DNA from 2 places in the Pantoea sp. YU22 genome. Region 1 is predicted to be linked to the other one. Evidence: predicted binding sites of a transcription regulator. Region 1 holds the regulator's gene; the other holds the start of a gene.
What was found. Region 1 encodes CRP, which controls carbon source genes, mostly activating them, when cyclic AMP is high. Its sites were predicted from a motif close to ATGTGANNNNNNTCACAT; they were not measured.
Positions count from the first base shown of each region.

Region 2: udp (uridine phosphorylase) is a predicted target of CRP. The motif match lies at 5,775-5,792, and genes of this name have one in related genera.

Region 1 is NZ_RYDU01000007.1:15,650-23,109, reverse strand. It holds gene EKL29_RS11870 (YccS/YhfK family putative transporter) at 1-1,732, opposite strand, end outside; gene crp (cAMP-activated global transcriptional regulator CRP) at 1,791-2,423, opposite strand; gene EKL29_RS11860 (OsmC family protein) at 2,724-3,128, shown strand; gene EKL29_RS11855 (phosphoribulokinase) at 3,364-4,233, opposite strand; gene EKL29_RS11850 (YheU family protein) at 4,295-4,513, opposite strand; gene EKL29_RS11845 (hydrolase) at 4,510-5,526, opposite strand; gene EKL29_RS11840 (LysE family translocator) at 5,584-6,186, shown strand; gene EKL29_RS11835 (LacI family DNA-binding transcriptional regulator) at 6,188-7,168, opposite strand; gene tauA (taurine ABC transporter substrate-binding protein) at 7,404-7,460, shown strand, end outside.
Region 2 is NZ_RYDU01000018.1:15,080-22,539, forward strand. It holds gene ubiB (ubiquinone biosynthesis regulatory protein kinase UbiB) at 1-540, opposite strand, end outside; gene EKL29_RS19295 (SCP2 domain-containing protein) at 537-1,142, opposite strand; gene ubiE (bifunctional demethylmenaquinone methyltransferase/2-methoxy-6-polyprenyl-1,4-benzoquinol methylase UbiE) at 1,155-1,913, opposite strand; gene rmuC (DNA recombination protein RmuC) at 1,989-3,488, opposite strand; gene EKL29_RS19310 (lipopolysaccharide assembly protein LapB) at 3,573-4,841, opposite strand; gene udp (uridine phosphorylase) at 4,908-5,663, opposite strand; gene EKL29_RS19320 (dienelactone hydrolase family protein) at 5,966-6,793, shown strand; gene metE (5-methyltetrahydropteroyltriglutamate--homocysteine S-methyltransferase) at 6,851-7,460, opposite strand, start outside.

The DNA of each region.
Region 1 (7,460 bases):
AGCGCATATCTTTCAGGTATTGCGCATTGAAGCCCGGTTCCTGCATCGCCTGATTGAGCGAGTTGAACAGCGCATTATGCGCCTGGTTGACCTTCATACGCTGATAAGCCAGCTGCTTCGCCTCCTGCTCCGGCCCCAGCAGCAGGCGCAACGCATCCTGATAGGTTTCCAGCGCGTCGTGGGCGTTCTGACGCAGCAGCCCGCTCTGCCACTGCGGCCAGAGCCATAGCATGCCGCCAAAGGCGATAAGGCATCCCATCAGGGTATCCATCAGGCGTGGCAGTAAAAACTGCGCGCCGTTTAGCGACAGCAGCTGCAGCGAGTAAACCGCCGTGACGGTAAAGCCGATCATCGACCAGCCGTAATATTTACGCGTCACCAGATAGCTCAGCAGCGTCACCACCAGCATAAACAGCAGCACCAGCGATTCCGGTACCGCGAAGCGCAGCGAGGCGGCGGCAATCACCAGGCCGGCGAAGGTGCCCAGCGCCCGGTGCTGGATCCGCACCCGCGTGGCGCTGTAGCCGTTCTGGCTGACAAACATAATGGTCATCAGGATCCAGTAGGGCTTGGGGATATCGAACAGCATCGCCAGCGCGCTGCCGAACATCAGCATCACGGCGAAGCGCGCCGCCGTGCGCAGCGCAGAGGACTTCAGCGACAGATAGCTGCGCAACGCGGCAAGCAGCGGCAGACGGCGCTGGCGATCGGTCATCAGGTCGCGCTGATAGAGCGGTTTTTGCGTGCGCAGCACGCGCGCGATGCGGCTGAAGTGGTAGAAGCAGAAGTGGCCCACCGGGTTATCGGGATGCTGACGGGCGATCTTCTCCAGCGCGCCGAGCGGCTTATCCATATCGAAACGGCTCGGCAGCTGGTGGTAAAGAATGGCGTCGGCGAGCGCGCGCAGTCGTGCCGAGATAATGTTGGCGTTCCAGCGTATTACCGCTTCTGCATGGCTGCGCTCTACCAGTTTCTGCACCTCCTCTGGCTGATGCAGGCTGACAGAGATATGCTCCTGCAGATCGAGCGCCACCTGAAAAGCGCGCGTCAGCCGTTTATGGCTGTTGTCGCGGCTGGCGGAGAGCATATGCATCTGCTGATAGCAGGTGTTAATCAAATCGACCGCTTTCTGCTGGCGCGCCAGCAGCGGGGGCAACGCTTTTTCCGGATCGGTAAGCTGGGTCAGCAGCGTATATTTCGCGTCGCAGTAATCCGCCAGTTCGCGGTAGATCAGGCTCAGGGTTTCGCGCATCGGCTGCTCTTTCCACAGCCAGAACCAGAACCAGTTGAAGAGTCCATACCAGAGCGTGCCGCCGATATAGAGCAGCGGCGGCACATAGATCGGCATGCGGCCGATCAGGCTTAGCGTAAAGATGGCCGCCACCAGCGTCCCTGAGAGCAAACGCCCGTGCAGAGGGCTGATTTCGCCGGTAACGCCCAGCAGCAGCGGCAGAACAAAGAGCACGGCAGGCAGCGGCACGCCTTTCAGCGTTAAGAGCTGGATCAGGAAACTGCCGAGCGCAAACAGCGAGCCGCCGACAATCAGACGTTTGAAGAAGCGTTTGTGCGGCGTATCCAGGCCCGCGACGTTACAGCAGGCAGGAACGAGAGAGAAGAGCAGCCCTTTTTGCAGATCGCCGAACAGCCAGCCGAGTGCCACGGGAATGCACAGCACCAGCGTCTGCCGCAGGGCATAGTTAACTTCGGGGTGATAGATGATTCGACGCCACATCACTTCGCTAAAAGCAGTAACGGCGTGACTGAGAAATCACGCCGTGAGTGAGAGGAAATCAGCGGGTGCCGTAAACGACAATGGTTTTGCCGTGTGCGGAAATCAGATTCTGGTCTTCCAGCATTTTCAAAATGCGGCCCACGGTTTCGCGTGAGCAACCAACGATTTGGCCAATTTCCTGACGAGTAATTTTGATTTGCATGCCGTCGGGATGCGTCATGGCGTCTGGCTGTTTAGCCAGGTTAAGCAGGGTTTGTGCAATACGTCCGGTAACGTCGAGGAAAGCTAAATTGCCTACTTTTTCCGATGTGACCTGCAGACGGCGCGCCATCTGCGACGAGAGACGCATTAAAATATCCGGGTTCACCTGGATAAGCTGACGGAATTTCTTGTAGGAAATCTCCGCCACTTCGCACGCGGTTTTAGCGCGTACCCAGGCGCTGCGCTCCTGACCTTCTTCAAACAGGCCAAGCTCGCCGATAAAATCACCCTGATTCAGGTAAGAGAGGATCATCTCTTTGCCCTCTTCATCTTTGATAAGTACCGCAACGGAACCTTTCACGATGTAGTAGAGGGTTTCAGCCTTCTCACCCTGATGAATCAGCGTACTTTTGGATGGATATTTGTGAATATGGCAATGGGACAGGAACCATTCGAGTGTAGGGTCTGTTTGCGGTTTGCCGAGAACCATTCGCTATTATCCTCTGTTGTAATCGTGCCCAAAACGCGGGGGGATTATTCCCTGCCAGGCGATGAAAGCTTCAAGCGTTTCTCCTGAAGGAGATTATTCGGGCCTTATTTTGCGGCAGGCGCTTGATGTGTCCCGTCTTCGTCCTTAACAGAACGAACTATTTTCAGCACTGTTTGTAGCACAGCTTTTGCCGACTGTCTTCTGTTGTCTCGCTTCAGCAAAGGGGGGATTACTCTGGATTGCTGTTTGTCAGGTGAACGCGTACTCTGGCGGCAAACGGGCTATTCTTGAGGTGGAAACATGCAGGCACGAGTGAAGTGGGTCGAAGGGTTAACCTTTCTCGGCGAGTCGGCGTCGGGACATCAGATTCTGATGGACGGCAACTCCGGCGATAAAGCGCCAAGTCCGATGGAGATGGTGCTGATGGCGACGGGCGGCTGCAGTGCCATCGACGTGGTCTCTATTTTACAGAAAGGGCGCAACGAGGTGGCGGACTGCGAGGTGAAGCTGACCTCAGAGCGTCGCGAAGAGGCGCCGCGTCTGTTTACCCATATTAACCTGCACTTTGTGGTCAGCGGCAAAGCGCTGAGCGATAAAGCCGTGGCGCGCGCGGTAGATCTCTCAGCGGAGAAGTATTGTTCGGTGGCGTTAATGCTGGGCAAGGGCGTTGAGATTACCCATAGCTATGAGGTGATTGAGCTGTAAGGCTGGTTGCCTTTAGCAACGAGCTCGCGCGGGTGAAATGGGCCGATCGCAAAGTCGCTCAAGGCATCCATGCGCGCTCGGCCCGCGACATCCTTGTCGCGGGACGCTTTGCTCCTCTGCCCATCTCACCCGCTCTTTGCGTTCCGGATGCCCTCTTTTGCGTCTTTGCGATCGGGCCTTGCCATCCGCGACCACCTCGGTCTTACCACCTGCGACCACCTGCGACCACAGCCGGTCAGGCGATCTGCTTCCCTTCCATCAGTCGCTGCACCAGCGGTGCCATAATCAGCTCCATCGCCAGCCCCATTTTACCGCCCGGCACCACCAGGGTATTCATATGCGAAATAAACGAACCCTGCAGCATCGCCAGCAGATAGGGGAAGTCGATATTTTCCAGCCCGCGGAAGTGAATAACCACAAAGCTCTCGTCCAGCGACGGGATCTCACGCGCGGCGAACGGGTTTGAGGTATCGACGGTAGGGACGCGCTGGAAGTTGATATGGGTGCGTGAAAACTGCGGCGTAATGAAGTTGATGTAATCCTCCATCGAGCGAACCACGGAATCCATCACGGCTTCGCGCGAGTGACCGCGTTCGCTGGTGTCGCGCACCAGCTTCTGGATCCACTCCAGGTTAACGATCGGCACAACCCCTACCAGCAGATCGACTTTCTCCGCCACATTATGCTGCTGCGTCACTACGCCGCCGTGGAGTCCTTCATAGAACAGCACGTCGGTATTTTCCGGCAGCGGCTGCCAGGGCGTAAAGGTGCCAGGCACCTGATTCCAGGGAACGGCTTCGTCGTAGGTATGCAGATACTTGCGCGACTGGCCTTTCCCTTCGTTGCCGTAGTCGGTAAAGGTTTGCTCCAGCAGACCGAAATCATTGGCTTCCGGACCGAAATAGCTGACGTGGCGCCCTAAGTCGCGCGCCTTGCGGATAGCCATATCCATTTCCGGCCGCGTATAGCGGTGGAAGCTGTCGCCCTCCAGCTCGGCGGCATGCAGGTTGAGCTGCTGAAAAATTTTACGGAACGCCAGGCTGGTGGTGGTGGTGCCGGCGCCGCTGGAGCCGGTTACCGCAATAATCGGATGTCGTGCTGACATGGAAAAGCTCCCTGTAGAGTCGGGCGATGAGCATAGTTAACACGAAAAGCGCGTCGACGCATCAGCCGCGAAATTCGCTGCGCGGCATAATATTGATAGTTTCATGCAGTTCCGACCAGACCAGCACGACGTCGCCGCGCTCCAGCTGGCGGCGCACATCATCGACTTTTTGCGCCAGGCTGCGCTCCTGCTCGCCATAGTCAGTGCCTTCGCGCAGCACAAAGGCTTCAATCAGGTTGGTAAGCGTATCGGGATCGAGTTGTTGCCAGGGAATAATCATGATGAGAGCCATTGTGTAAGCCACTGCGGCACACGTTGTTCGAGCCACATCTGCGGTTGACGCAGCGTGCCGCCGACAAAGCCAACGTGTCCGCCATGCGGCGTAAGTTGATAGAGGGTGCTGGCTGAGAGCTGCTCCGGCAGTGGGATCACCTCATCAGTCATAAAAGGATCGTCTTTGGCGTGAATGATCAGCAAGGGTTTACGCACCTTTTTTAACAGCGGCATAGCGCTGGCGCGCCGGTAATAGTCGCCCGCATCAAGAAAGCCGTGGGCGCGGGCGGTGATGGCGTCGTCAAAATCGCGCAGGCGGCGCAGCGCCTTAAGCTGCAGCAAATCTACCGGCAGCGTGCCCGGCCAGGCGCGCAGTTTACGCTCGGCGTTCTTTTTCAGCTGATCGAGCAGATAGCGTTGATAAAAGCGTGAAAAGCCCTGTTCAAGCTTCAGACTGCACGGCTCCAGCAGCAGCGGCGCAGAGACGATAACCCCGGCGTCGAGCGGCGCCGCCTCGCCCAGCCTGCCGAGCAGGCAGCCCAGCATATTGCCGCCGAGCGAAACGCCTACCGCGGCGGTCGGCGCATCGCCCCAGCGCGTTTTCAGCCAGCGCAGAAAAAAGGCGGCGTCTTCGGTTTCGCCAGAGTGATAGATACGATGCAGGCGGTTCGGTTCGCCGCCGCAGCCGCGAAAATGCATCACGACGCCGAGCCAGCCCTGCCGCTGGCAGGCATGCATCAGCCCGTGGGCATAAGGACTGTGAAAGTTGCCCTCCAGACCGTGAAACAACACCACGCGCGGCTTATGGCTCGCCTGCTGCGGATCTTCGCTCCAGGCGAGATCGACGAAGTCGCCGTCCGGCAAATCAAGGCGCTGCCAGTGCGGACGCAGCAGCAGACGACGACGCACCAGACGCGGCAGCACCGTCTGCAGATGCGGATTGCGCAGGGCGCGCGGCGGCATAAAGCCCGCTGTCGCGTCAGGAGTAAAATTCATGCCGCCAGGGCTTGTCTGATCCATATCACACTGTTAGCTTCGTTAAGTTTGTCGCAAGTCTGGGGTGAGGAGCACCCGTTCATGGAACTGAGCCTGTTTTTTTCAATGTTAGGTTTTCTCTGGGTCGCCGCCATCACGCCAGGCCCTAATAATATGTTACTCACCGCCTCCGGCGCCAATTTCGGCTTCTGGCGTACCTTGCCGTTAATGGTCGGCATTATGATCGGCATGCAGGTGATGCTGCTGATGGTGGCGTTCGGCGTCGGCGGCCTGATCCTGCTCTATCCCGCGCTGCACCTTATCCTCAAGATCGCCGGCAGCCTTTATCTGCTCTGGCTGGCCTGGAAAATCGCCACTGCCGCCTATGAGAAGCTGGAAACCGGCGACGCGCCGCCAAAACCGATGCCGTTCTGGCAGGGCGGCCTGCTGCAGCTGATAAACCCGAAAGCCTGGCTGATGGCGCTGGGCGCGGTCGCGAGCTTTAGTCTTGCCGGCGCTGCCTATCTGCATTCGGTCATGGCTATCAGCTTTGGCATGTTTCTGGTTAACCTGGTGGCGGGCATTATCTGGATCGGTTTCGGCGCGCTGATTGGCCGTATCCTGCAAAGCCGCCGCGCCTGGACCCTCTTTAATGTGGCGATGGGCCTGCTGACCGCTGCCTGCGTGCTGCTTATCTGGCGTTGAACTAGCTGGAGGCGCGCTCGACGCGCTTCCACGGCAGCAGATCGCGCACCACCGGCGACGTCGGGCGGCGAATACGCTGCAGCAAAAGCTGAACGCTGCGCGCGCCAAGCTGATACATCGGCTGTTCAACGGTGGTGAGCGGCGGATTCAGGCTGCGAGTGAAGGGAATGCCGTCAAAGCCGACGACGGCGAGATCCTCCGGAACGCGCAGGCCCGCCTCCAGCGCGGCATGCACCACGCCTACCGCCAGCACGTCCGACACCGCCAGCACCGCATCCGGTGGCTCAGGCTGCTGCAACAGCTGACGCAGCGCCTGGCTGCCCGCCTCGCATGAAATCTCTTCGGCATAGGCCACGCCGCGCCACGGCAGCCCCAGCTGTTCCAGCTCTTCGCGATAGCCCGCCTCACGCTGATGCGAATAGAGGTAGCGCATATCGCTGTTAACCAGTCCGATACGGCGACGGCCTTTGCCTGCCAGATAGCGCACGGTTTCGCGCGCCGCGCCGCGGTTATCAATGGCGACGGAAGAGGCTGCTATGGCGGGATCGTATTCTGCGCACTGCACCCAGGGCGCGTCGCCAATCAGGGCGGCGATATCCTGTAGCGTAGAGGCCGCATCCATGGTGATAACGCCATTAACCACCTTGCCGGTCAGCAGACCGAGCCAGGCGGATTCTCGCCGCAGCTGCGAGGCGGAGTTGCAGAGAAGAATATGGTAGCCCTGCGCTTCCGCTTCTGCCTCGATGCCTTGCACCACGCGCGAGCAGAAGGGATTAGTGATATCGGAAATCAGCACCAGCAGCATATGGCTCTGGGCGGTGCGCAGCTGGCGCGCAAGCAGGTTGGGCTGGTATTCGCTGGCGGAGATCGCCGCCAGCACCCGGTCGCGCGTGTCCGCTTTTACGCCTGGATGCGCATTAAGCACGCGGGATACCGTAGCTTTAGAGACGCCCGCCAGCAGCGCGACCTTCTCAATGGACATATTGCCGCATACCTTTCTTGCCGGTTAACAGGGAGCCCTATCAATAACACAGCGGCAATGTGAGCGCCTGCCATTTTGTCTGAATAATCGGTCGCTCATTGCCAGATTTCGCATCAGCTTTGCCGATCATGATCTAAGAACATCTTTTTATTATGAATAATTTTTAATTCCTTTATGAAATCACTGCCGCTGGCGACACTGCGCCCATCATAAGAGCCTGGCGGAGTGCGATTTCATGGCAGTAAAAAGACCTTTAACGATGTTGGCCGCAGCGCTTTCGCTGTGGGTGTTT
Region 2 (7,460 bases), on a different contig from region 1:
CAGCAGACGCGGCACCCAGCGCGCCAGGCGGTAGATCAGCTTCATATCCGCCTTGATCACCGGCAGGATGTCCGGGCGAATCACCTTGATCACCACTTTTTTGCCGGTGGCTTTCAGGGTAGCGGTATGCACCTGGGCGATCGACGCTGACGCCAGCGGTTTGATATCGAAATCGTCAAACCAGGTTTCAACCGGACCGCCGATCGACTTTTCAATTTGCTCTTTGGCTTTCACGCCGTCAAAAGGCGCGACGCGATCCTGCAGGATGGCGAGCTGATCGGCAATAACGGGCGGAAAAAGGTCGCGACGCGTTGAGAGCATCTGACCGAATTTAATCCAGACCGGTCCCAGCTGCTCCATTGCCAGTCGCATACGGACGCCAATCTCTTCATCTTTATGACGATTGGGGATCCAGAAAATAGTGCGACGCCAGAGGCGCAGCGGGATGGTAAGGCGCATGCGGGGGATCAGTTCATCAAGACCGTAGGTCAAAAAGATCCTGATGATGAAATACAAACGGCGAATCTCTCCAAATGTCATTTCGCCTCCAGCTGCGCTAAACGCGCATTCAGCGCATCAAGCGAACGTTCCATCGCGTCTACCTCCTCAGAAAACCACGCCAGTTCCAGCGCGCCCGGCGCGACGCGCCACTCTTCGGTTAATGCCTGCCCCAGATAATCCTGACGACGTGAGACCTCGCCACGTAGCCGCCGCACAACGCGCTGCGCCGCCTGGCTGACGCCCTGCGCGGCGATATCGCCGATCCAGGGCGCGAGATATTCGGCCGGATCCAGCTCTGCCAGATCGATCAGCGCGGAAAAGCGCTGCACAACCTGCAGATCGCCTTCGACCTGCAGCTCGCCGCTGCGGATCAGGCTGGTCAGCTGCTGGCGGTCGCGCAGCTTCGGCAGGGTCTTCAGCTGCGTAATCACGGTGCAGTCGCTGCTGTCCTGCCAGTCGCTCAACACATCGAGCTGCTGTTCGCTAAAGACCAGCACCAGCGGATGGGAAAGCTCCTCAAGACGCAGCGTCAGCACCTGTCCCACCAGTCGCTGGCGAGCGGCTTTCAGGCTGCGATCGCGATAGAGCATGCGGTTTAGCGCGGTCTCAAGACCGGCGGTAATCAAGGGCGTCAAGCGCATCACCATATCCGGTTAAAACTTAAATCCACGATGCAACGCGACGATGCCGCCGGTCATGTTGTAATAAGTAGTGTTCTCGAATCCGGCGTCGTTCATCATCGCCTTCAGGGTTTCCTGATCGGGATGCATACGGATCGACTCCGCCAGATAGCGGTAGCTTTCAGCGTCCTGCGCCACCAGCTGACCGACGCGCGGCAGAATATGGAATGAGTAAGCGTCGTACGCCTTGCTGAGCGGATCGAGCACCGGTTTGGAGAACTCCAGCACCAGCAGACGTCCGCCTGGCTTGAGCACGCGGAACATCGACGCCAGCGCCTTCTCTTTGTCGGTCACGTTACGCAGCCCGAAAGAGATGGTGATGCAGTCGAAATAGTTATCCGGGAAGGGCAGCGCTTCGGCGTTGGCCTGCACATAGCTGACGTTGCCGACTACGCCGAGATTGCGCAGCTTGTCGCGGCCCATTTTCAGCATCGAGCTGTTGATATCCGCCAGCACGACCTGGCCGTTATCGCCGACCAGACGGGAAAACTTTGCCGTCAAATCGCCGGTGCCGCCCGCCAGATCCAGCACGCGCTGTCCGCGGCGCACGCCGCTGCTGTCGATGGTAAAACGCTTCCAGATGCGATGGATGCCAAACGACATCAGATCGTTCATCAGGTCATATTTCGCCGCTACGGAGTGAAACACGTCCGCGACTTTGTCAGCCTTTTCGCTTTTGGCGACCGTCTGAAAGCCAAAATGGGTAGTTTCCTGCTGTGATTCATCTGCCATCGGTTTTACCTGTTCCACAAACAATACTTCCCGAAGTGTATCAGAGTCAGGGTAGTCAGGCACGCGACGACCCGCTTATTCATGGAGCCGCCTTACGCGCGCTTCCATTGTTGCGACGTCGTCGTCGGGCGTCTCCTCGTCGTCCCATGCCTTTTCCGGCATAGCCTGCTCGACTAACTGCGGATTAATTGACCGTTTAACTTCAACGCCCAGGGATTTAAACGCCTCGCTCTGCGCGATCAGGTTGCCGCGCCCTTCCGCCAGCTTTTTCATCGCCTCGCGGTAGCTGTTATGCGCCTTGTCCAGATTATGGCCGATGCCGGTCATATCATCGACGAATAGCCGCATTTTGTCGTACAGGCGCGCCGCGCGTTCGGCGATACGCTGAGCGTTGCGGCTCTGATGCTCGTAGCGCCAGAGATTATTAATAGTACGCAGCGCTACCAGCAGCGTAGTCGGGCTGACCAGCATAATGTTCTGCTGCAGCGCCTCGCTGATCAGCTCCGGCTGACGGTCGATCGCCAGCAAAAACGCCGGCTCCACCGGGATAAACATCAACACATAATCGAGGGAGCGTAAACCGGCAAGTTGTTGATAATCTTTACGACTCAGCAGGCGAATATGGCTGCGTACTGCGGCGACGTGCTCCTGCAATGCCTGTTCGCGCGTCGCCTCATCTTCCGCGTTGAAGTAGCGCTCATAGGCCACCAGCGTCATCTTGGCGTCGACCACCACATCTTTGCCCTGCGGCAAACGCACGATCACATCCGGTTGCATTCTCCCCTGCTGTTCCGACTGTAAACTCACCTGCGTCTGATATTCATGACCTTCGCGCAGGCCTGAAGCCTCCAGCACGCGGCTCAGCACCACCTCGCCCCAGTTGCCCTGAATTTTGTTGTCGCCCTTCAGCGCCCTGGTCAGGTTGATCGCCTCCTGCGCCATCTGCGCGTTCAGCTGCTGCAGCTGACGGATCTCATGCGCCAGCGTGTGACGCTCGCGCGCTTCCTGACCAAAGCTGTCGTGCACCTGACGACGAAAGCCGTCCAGCTGTTCACGCAGCGGGCCGATCAGGCTGTTCAGGCTCTGGCGGTTCTGTTCGTCGACGCGGCGGCCGCTGTTTTCGAAGATGCGGTTGGCGAGATTTTCAAACTGCGCGCTGAGGCGCTGTTCGCTGTTGGTGAGCAAACGCTGCTTCTCCTCGGCGGCGAAGCGCGTCTCTTCAAGGCGGATGGTCACTTCGCGCAGTTCAGCTTCCTGCGCGCTGTTGACCTCCAGCTGGTTGCGCAGTTCGCGGTTAAGCTGTTCGCATTCGCCGCGCCAGTAATCGAGCTGTTGCAGACGCTCCTGCGCACCGCTCAGCGAGCCGTGCAGCTGGCGCAGCTCTTGTTCGCGCTGCTGAAGCTGCTGCTGGAGCTGTTCAAGCTGCTGCTGTTGACGCTGCTGCGCCTCCTGCTGCAGGCGGCGCTCGGTGGCGAAGCTGGCCGCCTGATGGCTGGCGCGCAGCTGCGCCAGCATCCAGCCGATACCCAGTCCGGCGAGCGCCAGACAGGCGCTGATAATAATCTGCTGATCCATAATTCCCTCGCGACGCGCGTTGCTGGGAAGAAAGTAGAGTCGCACTGTATGAATGTCCAGACTATTTTCAGTCCGGAAAAGGATTTACAGCGCTTTTACCTGCAGGTCGCCTGCTTTCCAGGCGTCAGTTAAAAAGAACGGCATCGGCATTATCCATTCATCGCCGGTTACCCGCGCCGGATAAACAAAGGCGCTGCCGCCGTAAGTCAGTTCTACAGGCTGCATCTCGCCCTCTTTCACCGTCGCCTTGCCTGCCATGCTGGCGAAACCGGCGTTGCTGCCGACGTGGAAGTTGTCCATTCGCCAGCGCACCGGCGCATGCGGCGGCCAGGGCTGCGCCTGATGAAAATGAAAAATCTCGTCGTGGCTGAGCAGGCTCTCCCGCACCGTCGGCCACAGCGCCACCTTCAGGAAATATTGATCGGTAAAGCGCGCGCTGCCGCTATAGCGGGCGATAAAGTCGCGCATCGCCTGCGCCATATTGCTGAAGACGCCGTTGCAGCCGCCCCACATGCCCGCCAGCAGCAGCTCGGTATGAGAAAAATAGTCGCGCATATGGTGGAACCAGTATGGCGAAGCGAGCCAGGCGTTTACCGCCGCTGCTTCACGCTCCGACAGCAGCGAGTCGGCGTCACGGATAATGAAGCGTCTGACGCTGGGGTCGTCCATTACCAGAAAACGCCACAGCGTCGGGTAAATCGCTTTTTCCTGCGACATATCGATCAGCGTGACGTGCGGCTGCTTGAGACGCTGCCACACATGCTGCGGCACGCTCTCATCCAGATAGATGCGACAGGTCCAGCCGGGATAAAGCGCCTGCGCGACCTCAACGTTTTTAATCAGGGTTTCGCAATAGCGCGGGTGGCTGCCATAAAGGCTGAAGGCGATTACGTTCTGCTCGGGCCGGGTGAGATCGACAGGTTCAGGCCGCGCCGCCGGAAAGGCGAAACGCTGGCCCTGGCGGAAACGCGCGTCCGCGCCGTTGAGCGATTCCAGACCATATTTCGCCAGCTCATCTTTTTTACCCATCCAGCCGCACAGCTCCGCCAGACCATCCAGCCAGGTTTCCGATGCGGTTGCGCGCACCGCGGGCGGCGCCTGATATATCTTCTGATAGATCTTGTAAGACTTGTTGTACTGACCAAGCCGCAGCAGGCAGAGCGCATAGTCGCTCAGCACCTGCATCTGACTGGGCATCGCGCGCAGCACCTCTTCACAGCACCGGGCGGCGGCGGCGTAATCCTGCTGCGCCATATGCTGGCGGAAGCGCGCGGCGGCATGTTCAAGACGCGCCTGCATGACGGCGGGGGAAGCGGTTAAGGCCGGTTTTTGTCGGGGCGGAGTCTGGCGCATCGGGCGGTCCTCGCTTTTGCTGTAAAGAGCAGAGGCAGCGCGCGCGGGCGCGCTGCCTGAAAAGCGTTATAACAAACGGCGCGCCGCTTCGACCACTATTTTTACCGCATCGCTCTCGGTCTGCTTCATGGTGGCTGCATCCGGGATCTCTTTCTGGGTACGGTTGACGATAACGCCCGCCACCATGCCCGCGCGCAGTCCCTGGCTGGCGCACATCGTCAGCAGCGTAGCGGACTCCATCTCATAGTTGAGCACGCCCATCTGCTGCCACTCTTTCATTGAGCCCTGAAAGCGGCTGACTACGCGGCCAGAGAAGGTGTCGTAACGCTCCTGGCCCGGATAGAAAGTATCGGACGATGCGGTAACGCCGATATGGGTCGTGGCGCCGCTCGCCTCCGCCGCCGCGACTAGCGCGGTGGTACAGGCGAAATCGGCTACCGCCGGAAACTCCAGCGGCGCGAAGTGCTGGCTGGCACCGTCGAGACGCACCGCGCCGGTGGTGACCAGCACGTCGCCGACGTTAATGTGCGGCTGGATCGCGCCGGTGGTGCCGACGCGCAGGAAGGTGCGTACGCCAAGCTGCGCCAGTTCTTCCACTGCGATAGAGGTCGAAGGCCCGCCGATGCCGGTCGAGCAGACGACGACGGGTTTGCCGTCCAGCTTCGCCAGCCAGGAGGTGAATTCCCGGTGCGATGCCAGCGGCTGGGCATCCGCCATCAGTCCGGCAATTTTTTTTACGCGCTCCGGATCGCCGGGAACGATAGCAAGGGTCGCGCCCTGCAGATCGGCTTTGGTCAGGCCAAGATGGAAAACGTCAGACATAGCAAACTCCTGAACAGGGAAGTGAAGCGCGCCACTCTACGTGAGCGCAGCGCAAATTTGTGTGATAACAATCACCATCAAAAATGAATGTTACATTTTATCAGTCCACAAACGAGACCTTTGTCACATAACTCATCCATTCAGAGCGCCATTGCTACAAGCTGTATGCGCCAGGGTTGGCAGCAATGTTAAAGAGAAGAGTGTTTTTACTCGCTTCCTGCTCTGTTCCCCACCTCTGGCTCAGACGTCATCTGGCCAGGCTATAGTTACGTGATTGCGCTACTGCCAGCACGGAGAGAAAAATGAAAACCGAAGACAATATGGCACAAAAATCATCGACGGGCGGTTTTGCACCCGCAGTACAGCCGACCGCCTCAACCACTATTCACACCGACAGCCCGGATATTCAGGCTGGCGAAACCTCGGTGCCGAGCCAGGGCGAAAATATGCCCGCCTGGTACGCCAGACCCAAAGAGGCCAGCGGACCGCTGCCAGTGGTGCTGGTGGTGCAGGAGATCTTTGGCGTGCACGAGCATATTCGCGATATCTGTCGCCGCCTGGCGCTGGAAGGCTATCTGGCCGTCGCGCCGGAGCTTTACTTCCGCGAAGGCGATCCGAATGATTATCACGATATCCCGACGCTGTTCAGTGAGCTGGTAAGCAAAGTGCCGGATACACAGGTACTCTCCGATCTCGACCATGCCGCTAACTGGGCGGCGCGCAACGGCGGCGATATTCGCCGCATGGGCATTACCGGCTTCTGCTGGGGCGGCCGCATCAGCTGGCTTTACGCCGCGCACAATCCGCAGCTGCGCGCCGCCGTCGCCTGGTATGGCCGTCTGATCGGCGAAAAAACCATGAAGCAGCAGAAGCATCCGATCGATATCGCGGTAGATTTAGGCGCGCCGGTGCTGGGCCTCTACGGCGGCCAGGATGAGGGCATTCCGCTGGAGAGCGTAGAGCAGATGCGCCAGGCGCTGCATGCCGCTAACGCTAAAGCGGAGATCGTCGTTTATCCCGACGCGGGCCATGCGTTCAACGCCGACTACCGTCCGAGTTATCACGCCGAGTCGGCGCAGGATGGCTGGGCGCGTATGCTGACATGGTTTAAGCAGTTCGGCGTTGTCTGATTTCGCCATACAAAAAGGGGGCGCATAGCGCCCCAATATCAACAACACACAGCAAAATCAGGCGGTTTCGCCGCGCAGTTTCTTCGCCGCTTCCACCATGTTCGCCAGCGCCTGACGGGTTTCCGTCCAGCCGCGCGTTTTCAGCCCACAGTCCGGGTTAACCCACAGACGCTCTCGCGGAATGCTCTGCGCCGCTTTACGCAGCAGGTTTTCCATCCACTCAACGCTCGGCACGTTGGGCGAATGAATATCGTAAACGCCGGGGCCGATTTCGTTCGGATACTCAAAGGCTTTAAAGGACTCCAGCAAATCCATATCGGAACGTGAGGTTTCGATGGTAATAACGTCCGCATCCAGCGCCGCGATAGCGTCCATGATGTCATTGAACTCGCAGTAGCACATATGGGTGTGGATCTGCGTGTCATCTTTCGCCACGGCAGCGTTAAGACGGAAGGCGTCTACCGCCCACTTCAGGTAGGCCGCCCAGTCGGACTGGTGCAGCGGCAGCCCCTCGCGCAGCGCCGGTTCGTCAATCTGGATAATGCCGATGCCCGCCGCTTCGAGATCCGCCACCTCGTCGCGCAGCGCCAGCGCGATTTGCTTCGCAATGGTTTCGCGCGATACGTCTTCACGCGGGAAAGACCAGCAGAGAATAGTCACCGGGCCA